One region of the Romboutsia sp. 1001216sp1 genome, then DNA from elsewhere that is predicted to be linked to it. Evidence: riboswitches for the same ligand, from Rfam matches in the RefSeq annotation. Region 1 holds a riboswitch; the other holds the start of a gene.

Evidence for each region. A riboswitch is a leader RNA that binds a small molecule or an ion and turns the genes downstream of it on or off. The one in region 1 is predicted to bind glycine.
Region 2: it holds a riboswitch for glycine, as region 1 does, so the genes downstream of both, ABHC41_RS01100 (sodium:alanine symporter family protein) here and ABHC41_RS02010 (GrdX family protein) in region 1, are expected to answer to the same signal.

The regions. Positions count from the first base shown of each region.
Region 1 is NZ_JBDPHA010000001.1:387,239-394,428, forward strand. It holds partial or broken gene ABHC41_RS01995 (glycine/sarcosine/betaine reductase component B subunit) at 1-494, opposite strand, end outside; partial or broken gene ABHC41_RS02000 (thioredoxin domain-containing protein) at 613-930, opposite strand; partial or broken gene ABHC41_RS02005 (FAD-dependent oxidoreductase) at 950-1,620, opposite strand; gene ABHC41_RS02010 (GrdX family protein) at 1,707-2,021, opposite strand; glycine riboswitch at 2,170-2,279, opposite strand; gene ABHC41_RS02015 (M3 family oligoendopeptidase) at 2,389-4,083, opposite strand; gene yidA (sugar-phosphatase) at 4,221-5,036, shown strand; gene ABHC41_RS02025 (ion channel) at 5,144-6,343, opposite strand; gene ABHC41_RS02030 (hypothetical protein) at 6,520-6,945, shown strand; gene ABHC41_RS02035 (DUF1540 domain-containing protein) at 7,023-7,190, shown strand, end outside.
Region 2 is NZ_JBDPHA010000001.1:195,445-202,634, forward strand. It holds gene ABHC41_RS01065 (amino acid ABC transporter permease) at 1-200, shown strand, start outside; gene ABHC41_RS01070 (amino acid ABC transporter ATP-binding protein) at 211-870, shown strand; gene ABHC41_RS01075 (FxLYD domain-containing protein) at 1,002-1,412, opposite strand; gene ABHC41_RS01080 (serine/threonine-protein kinase) at 1,491-2,648, opposite strand; gene ABHC41_RS01085 (DUF308 domain-containing protein) at 2,762-4,057, shown strand; gene ABHC41_RS01090 (XRE family transcriptional regulator) at 4,073-4,507, shown strand; gene tlp (small acid-soluble spore protein Tlp) at 4,586-4,813, opposite strand; glycine riboswitch at 5,118-5,205, shown strand; gene ABHC41_RS01100 (sodium:alanine symporter family protein) at 5,431-6,801, shown strand; gene ABHC41_RS01105 (lipoate--protein ligase) at 6,900-7,190, opposite strand, start outside.

The DNA of each region.
Region 1 (7,190 bases):
TCCCTAAATATGCTGCAACTTTAAATCCTATCATTCTTATTGCTTTTTCATGGTCATGTTGTTTTAATTCATCTACTGGTTCTGCTATAGCAACTATATTGTTAAGATTAGAGAAAGGGCAATATTTTGCCCCAGGTCCTGTCATATCGATAATACCTTCTTAGAATCCTACTATTTTACCAGTAGTAACAACAGCACACCCATAAATTGCATGAGTTTTTTCACTTCCAACAATTCAATCTTAGATATTATTCCTGGGAATATTCCTCCATTACCTTCTACTTTAACTCTTGGTTCTATAACATCTTTTACTGGTACTATTCTTACACTTTCACCTGAATGAGCTAGTTCTAGATCTATAGACTTTATATGCTCGTCCCCACCAATTTCTTTAAGCATCTCTTCCTTATTGATGTATAATGTAGCATCTTTAACTTTAGTTACTTCCCAAACTGAATATCTCTTATAAAAATTTTACCTAACTCAAGACGCATGCTTGCACCCCCTAATTATTTAAGTTTTAAAAAACTAAAATTTATATTTCTCAACTAACTCAATATATAACCTTTAATATTTATTAAACTAGTTGTAAGTAACTATTTTATATAAATATTAAAGGTATTTCTTTATCATTTCTTCTATATTGATCTTAGTTGCATCATATTTTGTAACCTCATCTATTTTTTGGCCATCTTTGTATATAGCTATTGTTGGAAGTCCTAATATTTTTTCTTTTATAGCCAATCTTCTAGCTTCTGTTGTATCTAGTTTACAGAATTTAAAATTTTCCTTATATTTATTAGCAAGTTCTTCAACCTCTGGAAGCAATGCTTTACACGGTTCACACCCTTCACTTCAAAAATCTACAACAACTATACCTTCATGTTTTAAAACTTCTTCTTCAAAGGTGTTTTTATCTAAAATTATCATTCAAATTCCTCCTTTATAATTAAATAGTTGATTTTTCTAAATTCCATTCTTTACTTTCTATATATTTTTCAGCACTTATTGTAGCTATAGCTCCATCATTAGTAGCTGTTACTACCTGTCTTAAGGCTTTAACTCTGCAATCTCCTGCTGCAAATACCCCTTCTATATTAGTCTTCATATCTTCATCTGTTATTATATAGCCATTTTGGTCTGTATATATTTTATCTCTAAATATCTCTGTTTCTGGTTTTAGTCCTATGAATACAAATACCCCCATTGTTCCATCTTCTTCATCTGCTTCATATTCACTTAATTCACCTGTTAGAATATTTTCAAATACAACTTTTTTTAATATTCCATCACCACATAATTCTTTCACAGTCGTATTGTGTACAAATTCTATATTAGGATTGTTTTGTGCTTTTTCTGCTATTGATTTGGCACAAGTTAGCTTTTCATTTCTGCCCCAAAACTTTTGCATTGTTCCACCATTCTTGCTATTAACTTAGGTCCACTAGCATTTTCTACTGAACCTGGATAGTTAGCAACATCATGAGTTGTTACTATTTGTCCTCCAGTTTTTCCTTTTTCAAGTATAAGAGTTTTTAACTTTGCTCTTGCACCATAAAGTCCTGCCGAAAGCCCTGCAGGCCCTGAGCCTATTATTATTAAATCATATATATTTCCCATAAATTTCTCCTTTATATTTATTTTTTTAACATTTTTATAAAAAAATATTTTATTATTTTGTCACATACAAATATTATTTTTAATTTCTATAATATATATTGAATTCTTTCTAATGTATTACTTAAGATATCTAAGTCTATGACTCTAAAGTCATCTATTACATTATCTGTCCAATTAGGTGTTTGTTTATTATTTTGAAATTTATTAGAAATGTATATTGCTTCTTCAATCAATAGTACTGAATTTGTATCTAACTTGTTTGATTTTTTTAATATTATACTTCTGTATGGAGTTTCATTTAGCTTTATACTGGAATACATCGGATGTGATAAAAGTTCGTAACCTTTGTGAATTAGATTTCTACTTTCTTTTAAAATTTCTAGATATGTGTCTTTATATATTTTACATTTTTATGCTTTATTTTGTTTTTGACAATAGTATTATTGGTTATTATTATTATAAAAATCCTCTCCTTTTTAAGTCTATTTAATAAAAAACAGAGAAAACAAATCCCATTTGTTTTCTCTGTTAATATAATCTTCAGAGTTCCATCTGAATATAATATTTTTACCTGAGAATTTCATTTGATTAAATTAGGATTTAATCAAACTTGTACCTTCGGTCACTTCTTTTTAGAAGTAATCTCCTATATCCTTCAACCGGAATGTTTAATTTTTTTATACTTTCTAAGTTAAGAAAAGAAACTTTCTATTTAAATTTCAATATATTTTTCTGTAAATATTGCTACATATTTCTACAGTATATATATTATAAAGCTTTATCATCTATACTATCTAAATAATTTTTAATAACATCTATAATACTTTCTACACATCCATCTTCAAATGGAGATTTTAAATCACCTATCTTTACTATTTCTAAGAACGACTTTGTTCCTCCAACTCTACATATGTCTAAATAATTTTCCCATCCATTGATTCTGTCCACCCTCATTTTTTTCCAAAACTGTAATGCACATATCTGAGCTAATGTATAATCTATATAATAAAATGGATTTTTAAATATATGTCCTTGCTTAAACCACCAAGTTCCTTTTTCTAAAAAATCATTATCTTCAAATATTCTATGTGGTAAATATTTTTTCTCTAGTTCTCTCCAAATATTTTTTCTTTCTTCTTTAGTCATATTAGGCTGTTCATATATATAGTGCTGGAATTCATCTACTACTATTCCATATGGTATAAACTTAATAGCTGATGATAGATGAGTAAATTTATATTTCTCTGTATCTTCTTTAAAGAATAATTTCATCCAAGGCCAAGTTATAAATTCCATACTCATAGAATGTATTTCACAACTTTCATAAGTTGGGAAGTTTATTTCTGGCATATCAATCCAAGTTGACATATAAAGCTGAAAAGCATGACCTGCTTCATGAGTTAATACATCTATATCATCTAATGTTTGATTAAAGTTCGAGAATATAAATGGAGATTTATAATCTGGTATATATGTACAGTATCCACCTGCTGCTTTACCTTTTTTAGTTACTAAGTCCATAAGTTCATTTTCTAGCATGAAATTAAAGAATTCTTTAGTTTCATTTGATAGCTCAGAATACATTTTTCTTCCATTTTCTATTATGTATTCGTCACTTCCCTTAGGTGTTGCATTCCCACTTAAAAACTCAAGGTTTTCATCTACATATGTAAGTCTATCTACACCTATCCTTTTAGATTGTCTTTCGTAAAGACTATTTGCTACAGGTACAATATAATCTAAAACTTGTTTTCTAAAGTTTTTTACCATGTCTTTGTTGTAATCAGTTCTCATCATTCTTATATATCCTAATTCTACAAAGTTGTCAAAACCAAGTTTTATAGCCATATTATTTCTTACTTTAACTAATTTATCAAATACTTCATCAAATTCATTTTCTTTTTCTTCAAAGTAATTGTAATATGCCTTAGATGCCTTTATCCTCATATCTCTATCTTCACTTGACATAAATTTTAAAAGTCCAGATAGGTTTCTTTCTTCTCCTTCAAAATGAATTTTAGCAGATGCTAATAGTTTTGTATATTTAGAACAAAGCTTATTTTCCTCTTGAAGGTCTTTTATTATTTCGCTACTAAAAGACTTTAAATTAAAGCTTGCTATATTTATAAACTGTCTTCCAAAATCTTTTTGAATATCTTCTTTAAATTTTGAGTTTACTACTGATTTATAAAAAAGTGAATTAAGTTCTTCATATAATGGAGAATATTCGTCCCAATACACTTTTTCCCTTTCATAAAACTCATCTTCAACATTTATACTATGTCTTATAGAACATAATGTACTCATAGTTTCTATATTATTTCTAATGCTATTTAGTTTATCAATATTTTGTCTTTGCTCTTTGTAAGTTTTTGAATTTTCTATATTATTTATTATTTCTATTATTTGATTTTTACTTTTTTCATAATTTGGTCTTTCATATTCAAAATCTGAAAACTTCATTGAAATATCTCCTTTATTTATATTTATTTTTAATATTTATATTATAGCATACACTCTTTTTTAATTTTCTCTATATAAATTCTGCATATATTGATATAATTATAACTATCTTTATGTAAATATCATAGGAGGATTATATGTATAAATTAATAGCACTAGATATTGATGGCACTTTATTAAATACCGAAAAAAAAATAACAAAGGAGGTTTTTGACTCTATCCAAGAAGCTAAACAAAATGGGAATAAAGTAGTTTTATCTACTGGTAGACCACTACCTGGTGTAACTCCACTACTTGAAGAACTTAATTTGACTGATGAAGGGGACTATGTTATATGCTTTAACGGAGCTGTTGTTCAAGAAGTTAAAACTAAAAAAGTTATATCTAATATAGAAATGAATTACGATGATTTTAAATCTATATATGAACTTTCTAAAAAACTTAATACTTATCTTCATATAAGTACACCAATTGACGTTGTAACACCTAACGAAAAACCTAGTAAATATACTGTTTTAGAATCTAATTTAAATAAAATACCTTTAGTTTATAAACCAGAAGAAGAAATAGATGAAACCATGACATTTTGTAAGATTATGATTGTTGACGAACCTGAAAAATTAGAAGAAATAATAAAAAATGTACCTCAAGAATTTTTTGATAAATACACAGTTGTCAGATCTGCTCCATTTTTCCTAGAATTTTTAAATAAAAAAGCTAATAAAGGAAATGCGCTTAAAGCTTTATGTAAAAATATAGATTTATCTATAAATAAAGCTATAGCTGTAGGTGATGAAGAAAATGACAAGCATATGATAGAGTATGCAGGGCTTGGTGTAGCAATGGGTAATGCTCGCGATAGCATAAAAAATATTGCAAACTATGTAACTAAAACAAATAATGAACATGGCGTTGCACATGTTATAGATAAATTTTTACTAAATAAATATTAATAATGTAATATTAATAATGTAATATAATTCTTTCTTTATGGATATAAGTTGCTTTATGTAAACTAACTTATATCCATTTTTTATATACATATACGTTTAAATTTCCTCTATTTTGTTATCTTTCTAGACAATGTAGCTGTCCAAATACCAACCATAGTAACACCTAAAAGCATTTCTATTGCAGATAATAAAGTACTAAAAAATCCTACTGGCGTTATATCTCCGTATCCAACTGTTGTAAAAGTTACTATACTAAAATACAATGAGTTAATGAAGTCTTTATTTATAGAAGCTACATCTACATTTCCCCTTAATGCACTTTTATAATTTACTAATTCCCCACCTATATTAAGACCTGTTATCATATATAATATAGCAAATACTAATACAATTTCTAAAGATGTTATAAGCGCATATGTTGGACGTTCTCCATAGCCACAAAGTGCCCAGTATATCATGGATTTTAACTTCGCTATTCCTTTTAAACCATTTTTCTCTATTAACTTAGCTATATAATAATATTCTCCACCTATATTTGATAATCTATTAGCTTCAAATTTTGTTGATATATCCTTATATACTTTGCATATATCTATATACTCATTTTTATCTTTTTTCTTTAGGTCAACTTTATCTATAAATGTATGCTCATCAAATTTACTTAAATAATAATCTTCAAAAGATATATCTAAATGCTTAGGACGTAATATTTTAATAGAACTTAAATCACTGTCACAAATTATAACCTCTTTCATTATACATTTATTAAATATAGAACCATTTAGATTACTTTCTTTTATATATACATTTTTTAAACTCATGCTTTCAAATTTTGTTTTTTCTATATTACTATTAGTAAATCTAACATCTCTAAACTTACATTCATCTTTAAATATATTTATATCATCTTTTTCATTATAGAATTTACAATCTTTAAATATTACATTTTCAAAATCACATTTAAAAAACACATTTCCTATAAATATACAACTTATAAATTCTATATTTTCAAACCTACATTCTTCAAATTCACAATACAATACTCTTAAGTTTTTTAACTTTTTTTCATTTCTTTCTTTACTAGAAAATTTACCAATACTTTTTTTGTGTATTCTTAAATTATATAGCTTTTCTTCATCATATATATTATATAAATCACTATAATCTTTATTTTGAGTTTCTATTGTATATATTTGTTCTTTTTCTATTTTAAAATTTAACTTATTTATATATTTCATTTCTTTCTTCATTTTTTCAAGTTCGTTGTATGAATCTTCTCTTACTTTCTCAAAATTATAAGTTCTCATTTCATCACCCTAGTTTTAATTAATATAACATAATTACTTTATTTTTTTATAAAACCCTTTATTTATAGAATATATATCACTATTTTTTAATATATCTTATAAAGAGTGTTTATCAATGAATTCTAAGTTTCACTATATATTGTTTATTAAAGTATATAAATTATTGGAGGTTACATATGAATAAAAGTGTTGAGAAACTTAAAGAAGTATTACCAAAGAAATGTTGTTCTTATTGTACTCATCTTTCTCTATATGGTCCTGATGAAAATTACAAATATAATATAAAATGTATATTGCTAGATTCACTACCTAACCTATATAATGATTGTGATTATTTTGAATGTGAATATTCTAATCTAACTAGCTTTGACTTAGATAATCTGTATAGTGAATATTTAGAGGCATGCCTTAAAGTTAAGTATAAGGAATACTTAAATAGCATACATTGGCAAATATTTAAAGATTATGCGCTTAGAGAAAATGATTATACTTGTTCTATTTGTGGACAAGAACACAACTTAGATGTGTATCATATTAATAAAAATTTAGGCAGAGAGACTCTAGAGGATGTTGCAGTTTTATGTGACAATTGCCTAGAATAAATATATACCTTAAATGGATTAAATCTTTAATTTTTTCACATACTAAATTAGATAAAATTCTAGGAGGTATATTAATTATGAATGGAAATTTAGTATGTTTAGCATCTACATGTTTTTATAATAAATGCAGTAGTTGTTATGCTAACGGTATAAATATCTCAGGTTCTATAGCATCAAATACAAATGGTACCCACTGTCTAACTTTTGAAGATAGAAAAAATGCAACTTTGACTAACTCAACTAGT
Region 2 (7,190 bases), 190 kb from region 1:
AAGTTATAACATTAATAAAAGATACATCTTTAGTTTATATATTAGGACTTAACGATATACTAAGACTTGCTCAGATAGCTTCTAATAGAACTTTAAGTTTAATTCCCCTACTTAAGGTTGGTCTTATATATTTAGGATTAATTTTCATACTAAGTAGTGTCTTTAAAGCTTTAGAAAATAAGTATTCATATTATAGATAGGAGTTTTTATATGTTAGAAATAAAAAATTTAAATAAATCATTTGGTAAAAATAAAATATTAAATAATATATCATTTAATATAAATAAAGGTGAAATTGGAGTTTTACTTGGAAAATCCGGTGCTGGTAAAACAACTTTACTTAGATGTATATGTGGACTAGAAGATTTTGATAGTGGAAGTATTGTAATAGATAAAACCACTATGAAAAGCTCTATGGATATACTAAAGTTAAAAGGTCAAATTGGAATGGTATTTCAAAATTTTAATTTATTTCCACATATGTCTGTACTTGAAAACATTACCTGTGCATTAGTTAATGTACTAGGTCAAAGTGAGAAAGAAGCTTTAGAAAAAGCTACTAGTATTTTAGATTTAGTTAACTTAAAAGATAAACTAAATTCATATCCTTTTGAACTATCTGGTGGACAAAAACAAAGAGTAGCAATCGCTCGTGCAATAGCCATATCCCCAAAGATATTATGCTTTGATGAACCTACATCTGCACTAGACCTAGAATCTATAGAGGATATAATAAATATCATGTATAAGTTAAAAGAAAATGGTATGACTATTTTAATAATTACTCATGACTTAGATTTTGCAAATAAAATTTCCGATAAAAGCATAACTATAAAAAATGGATTAGTTGATAATTTAGCCATACTTTAATAAAAAATTTCCTTCACTTGAACTACGTATAGGCAAAGTGTTTCATATCACCGACAACTACTTCCGTTAATCAAGTTTAGCATTTAGTATTAAAAAAAGTATATCTTAACAATTGTTAAGATATACTTTCCTTAAAATGCAGTATTCGTAGCAATTATTTCGTAGCTATCAAAATCATCTTTTTCACATAATATTTCAACTTTTCTTTTTTCTCCTGGTGCTATATCACTTTCATTAGTAAAAGATTTTTCTATAACAGTACCATCTTTTCCTAATAGCTTATAATCAAACTGAACATAATCTATCATTTCATTACTTGTATTTTCAAAAACTCCAACTATTTTAGTCATGTAATCTTCTTTTTTTATTTCCCAAGTAATATTTTTAGCCATCTCTTCTATTTTCTTATTTTCTTTTTCTGATTGTGATTGTGTTTCTTCTATAGCATGGTTAACACTAGATGCACCTTGTGCAAGCATTAGAGCGCAACCTCCTATTATAACTACAAATCCTATTATAACTCCTAGTAAAACTTTTTTCATAAATAACCTCCATAATAACTATTTCATTATTTATTATAAAGTTTATTTATAGCCTATTGGTATGCTCATAGCATACAACTACCCTACAATATAAGTTAATGGTATACCTAGGCTCCAAAATATTATATTAGAATATAGTACATATCCAAGTATCTTTATATGTAATTTATTACTTTTTATAATTGGTAACTTGTTTTTTATATCTAGAAAATTAGTATATAATAAAAAATACATTAAAAGCATTATTACTACTATTAAGTTTTGTATTAATTCACCAATGCTACTTCCAACAAATAGTCCTATTATTAAAAATATATAAAATACTGTAGATAGTGTCATATTGATCCTATTTCCATTTCTAAACCCTGGTATATACTTAGATTTTAACCTAGTGTTTTTATTAATTTTTTTAGTTTTAATATTTATAGGTTTACTACTATCTTTATTTATAATTTTTTCTTTTAATTTATATCCTATTTTGTTTATATTTTTTTCTTTACTGGCTTGTGTTTTATAAATTAATTTTATTAAATCACTCTTTAGTGCTGATACATCTTGATACCTATCATCTGGAGATATCTTAGTACATTTCTTTATAACATTTTCCAATAATCCTTTATTTTCAACTTCTTTTATATGCTTTCCTGTAGTTAGCACATTCATCATAATACCCAATGAGTATATATCGCTTCTACAATCACTTTGTTCAAATCCAAATTGTTCAGGAGATGCATAACCTTTAGTTCCTAGTAAAATTGTATCCATATTTTCTCCATATTTATAATTTCTAGATATATCAAAATCAATAAGCTTTAATACATTATCATTACTTATCATTATATTAGATGGCTTAATATCTCTATGTATTATTGGTGGATTTAGATTATGTAATATATTTAATATGTCACATAAAGATATTATATAATTTATAACTTCTATTTCTTCTAAATGATCTGTTTCTTTTAATTTTTCATGAAGAGTTTTACCATTTACAAACTCCTCTATTACTACCAACTTATTGTCTATTTCAAATACTTCATATATTTTAGACATATTTTCACTTTTTATATTCTTTAAAGCATAGTATACATCTTTATTACATTCTTTTAATAATCTTTTTATATATAATTTGTTTTTTATATTATTATGAACAAGTATTACTTCACTTTTACTACTTTTATGTATTGTTTTTAATTCTTCATATAAAGACAACTCTAGTTCTGCTTCTAAATTCAAATTTAATCCCTCTTTATCTACATTTTTCAGTAAAAATTATATCATACATAAATACTATTTTGTTAAACTTCTAATTTAATGATAATATTATACTATCTATAAGGAGGTTTTATATGAACGTAAAAACTATATCCCCTTTTTCTATATTATCAAAATCTATAATTTTATTTATACTAGGACTTATTATGTTATTTAGCTCTGATTTTATAGGGCGTATAACAACTGATATGATACTAACTTTTTTATTAGTTATAGGTGCATTATCTATGCTAACTTATATTTTTAACAAAGAAAAGCGCCATATAAGTACACTAGTTGAAGGTATTCTTTGTATTTCTCTTGGGCTTTTTATTAAATATAATCCTGTTTTTTTAACGGTATCTATTATAAGAATAATAGGTCTGTATGCATTATTAAATTTTGTAGGTAGAATTACTGCAGCTATTATTTTATACAAAAACAATGTAAAAGAATGTATAAGGGGCTTTATTTTTAGCTTAATATCATTAGGATTTGGTGTTGTTTTATTATTTTATCCACTAGATTATATATCTATAGTAGATAAAATATGCAGTATATATGTAATACTAATATCTCTTACACTTTTTTCTGATTTTTTAAGGGAGATTTTAGATATTAATACCTTTAAATCTAATTTAAAAAGGAGATTTAGGATTACACTACCAATAGTTTATGCAGCATTTATACCTCAACATCTATTAGACAAAATTAATAATTTTATCAAGGTAAATCCTAATAATAAAGTTTTAGTTGAAAGTAGTGACTATGATAATCTAATAGATAACTCTTTTTCAACAATAGATATATTTATTCATCTAGCTCCTGATTGTGCTAATGGATTTGGTCATGTTGATATATCTTTTGATGGAATAACTTATTCATATGGAACTTATGATAGTAGTTCTAATAGATTATTTACACTTGTTAGCGATGGTGTTTTATTAGAAGCTGATACTAAAAAATATATTAATTTTATAAATTCTAAATGCAATCGTTCTCTAATAGGGTTTACTTTAGCATTAAATAAAATTCAACATAATGCTATTAAAGATAAAATATCATCTATTAAAAACAATTGTATTCACTGGGAATGTAATTCAAAGAAAGATCCATTTAAGGAGTATACTGATGAAACAAATCTAATGTTTTTAGATACTAATTGTAAATTTTATAAATTCAAATCTGGGTATTTTAAAACATACTTTACTCTAACAGCAAATTGCGTAAGACTTGCAGATACTATCGTAGGTTCTATAGGTTTAGATTTAATAGCAATAAATGGTATAATAACACCTGGTACTTATTATAATTATTTAGATAATTTATTTAAAAGAAAAAATACTATAGTTGTAAAAAAACAACTTTATATGAAACAATCTTCTATATAAATTGGAGGTAATAGCTTGAATAATGAAACAATAGAGTTAATGAGCGTTTTAAAAAATATAAAAGATGAAAGCTGCTTAGATGAGTATCTAGTAGATATCTATGATAAATATAAAGGCTTAGAGTTCAAAACATTTTTTGAAGATATTTTAAAACATAAACAAATTACTAAAAGTGAACTTATAAAAAATGCTCGTATAGATAGAACTTATGGTTATCAAATTTTAAATGGAAGTAAAAAACCTAGTCGCGATAAAGTTATCAAACTTTGTATCGGAGCAAGTCTAGATATTAAAGAAACTAATAAAGCTTTAAGACTTGCAGATTGCGGTGAGCTATATTCTAAAAATTTAAGAGATGCTGTAATTATATTTGGTGTAAACAAAGGAATCGATATTCTAAAATTAGATGAACTCTTATACGATAGAGGTTTGGCTTGCTTAGATGATTAATATTTTAAAAGGTAATAAGTTTATGTTAGTACATACTTATTACCTTTTTTATATTTAGGATTAAATTATATATTTTATTTATCTATACTCATTTTTATTTACATTAGCTTCTTCTTTTATTTCACTACGCATATTACTAAGAGATTCCTCTCTTCTTTTATTTTTTTCCTCTAATTTTCTTCTTTCTTCAGGATTATCTACCTTTTCAATCATTTCATTTGCTAATCTAATATTTTTTAGAGTATGATTTATATTACATTGTATTTTCTCAACATTGTCTCTTCTATCGTCTGGATTTGGTTTCATTTTATATCTCCTTTTAATTAATTTTCATTAGTTATATTGTTCAATACACATATTTTTATTCTAGTTTGATTAAGTCAAAAAATATATATTATAGAAATTATCCTAAGATTTTAAATATCTAGTTTATATAGCTAAAGTGTTTAATTTTATTTTTTTTGATTTGACATTTGATATTTTTTTTTGTACTATTATAGAAAATGCAATAACAAATCAATACCCGATTGAAGCTTTATAGAAGAGCTGTCATTTTGACACACCGAAGGAGTCGCACTCTCAGGTACTTTTATAAGTAGGACTGTAAAGCTTAGGGAACTCTGGAGAGACCTATATAGGCGCCGAAGGGGCAAGGCAATTTTGCTCAATCTCTCAGGCAAAAGGACAGGGATTATGTACTATACTTACTTTTTGTATAGTTTTATAGTTGTAGTTTATCCAGAGCTAAGTCTTAAGACTTGGCTTTTTTTATTCAAGCAATTATTATTCTTATTATTTAGAAAATTAAAAATTTCTAAATATCTTATCTTCCTGTCAATTAATTCATTTTCCTTTATTGATTTATTAAGGCATAAAATTCACTTCGCTTAAAAAATAAGCGAATATATAAGGAGTGTATTTTTATGAATTTAATTGATGTTTTATCTCAAATTAACTCATTTATATGGGGACCACCTTTACTAATACTATTAGTTGGTACTGGTATATTATTTACTTTTAAACTTGGATTTTTACAAATAACTAAATTACCTACTGCTTTAAAATTAATATTTAAATCAGAAAATAATGGTAGTGGAGATATTTCAAGCTTTAGCGCTTTATGCACTGCTCTTGCTGCTACAGTTGGTACTGGAAATATAGTTGGTGTTGCTACTGCTCTAAAAATAGGAGGTCCTGGTGCATTATTTTGGATGTGGGTTGCAGCATTTTTTGGAATGGCTACTAAATATGCTGAAGGAGTACTTGCTATAAAGTATAGAACTAAAAATGAAAAAAACGAAATTTCTGGTGGTCCTATGTACTATATAGTAAATGGTATGGGATCTAAGTATAAACCTCTTGCTATTTTCTTTGCTATAAGTGGTATTTTAGTTGCTCTTTTAGGTATAGGTACATTTACTCAAGTTAATTCCATAACTGATTCTATTAATGGAAGTGTTGGAATTAATCCTAAAATAACTGGAATTATATTAACATTAATTGTAGCCTTAGTTATATTTGGAGGTATTAAAAATATTTCAAAAGTAGCATCTACAGTAGTTCCATTTATGTCTTTTGTATATATACTAATGTGCTTTTTAATTATTTTAGGCTCATTTAATAAAATACCATCTACATTTATCTTAATACTAAAAAGTGCTTTTACACCTACATCTTCTATAGGTGGATTTATGGGAGCTAGTGTATCTATGGCTATTAGAAATGGTATTGCTCGAGGTGTATTTTCTAATGAATCTGGACTTGGTAGTGCTCCAATTGCAGCAGCTGCTGCTAAAACTAATCATCCAGCTGAGCAAGGTCTTATATCTATGACTGGGACATTTATAGATAGTTTGATAATCTGTTCTCTTACTGGATTTTCTCTTATATTATCTGGTGTATGGAAAGGAGATTTAAATGGTGCTCTTATGACTCAAAGTGCATTTGAAAGTGTTCTTCCACATATTGGACCTTTATTTTTAACTATTAGTTTAAGTTTATTTGCTTTTACTACTATACTTGGTTGGTGTTATTATGGAGAAAGATGTTTTGAGTTTTTATTTGGTATTAAGTTTATAAGCGCTTACAGGGTTGTCTTTGTTTTAATGATACTTATTGGGTCATTTTTAAAACTTGAAATGGTTTGGATAATTGCGGATATTGTTAATGCTCTTATGGCTATACCTAACCTTATAGCTCTAATTTATCTTACTCCTGTAGTTATAGCTGAAACTAATACCTATATGAATTATTTAAAATTAAAAAAAGAAGATTCTTATGCTATTAATATATAAATAAATTACATTAATAACTTATATTTTATATGTATTATTTTAAATAAAAAACCTGTATCAATATTATTGATACAGGTTTTTTATTATTATATCTAAAATTATATTATACATTCTATAAGTTCTTCTTTGTTCACTCGATAGAAATACTTATTTATATCAATATTTTCTAATATATCTAATATATCTTTTTTATTATATCTACATCCATATAGTAAATTTGATATATCCTCTATTTCGCCTTCTCCAAAAAAGTCTCCATTTATTTTACATTCTTTTATTATACCTTTATCTACATTAATCCTAAACTCTACTTTCCCACCATCTAATCTTTTTCCTTTAACAATCTCAAATTTAGGAGATTTTCCGTAGTTCCATTCCCAAGTTTCAAA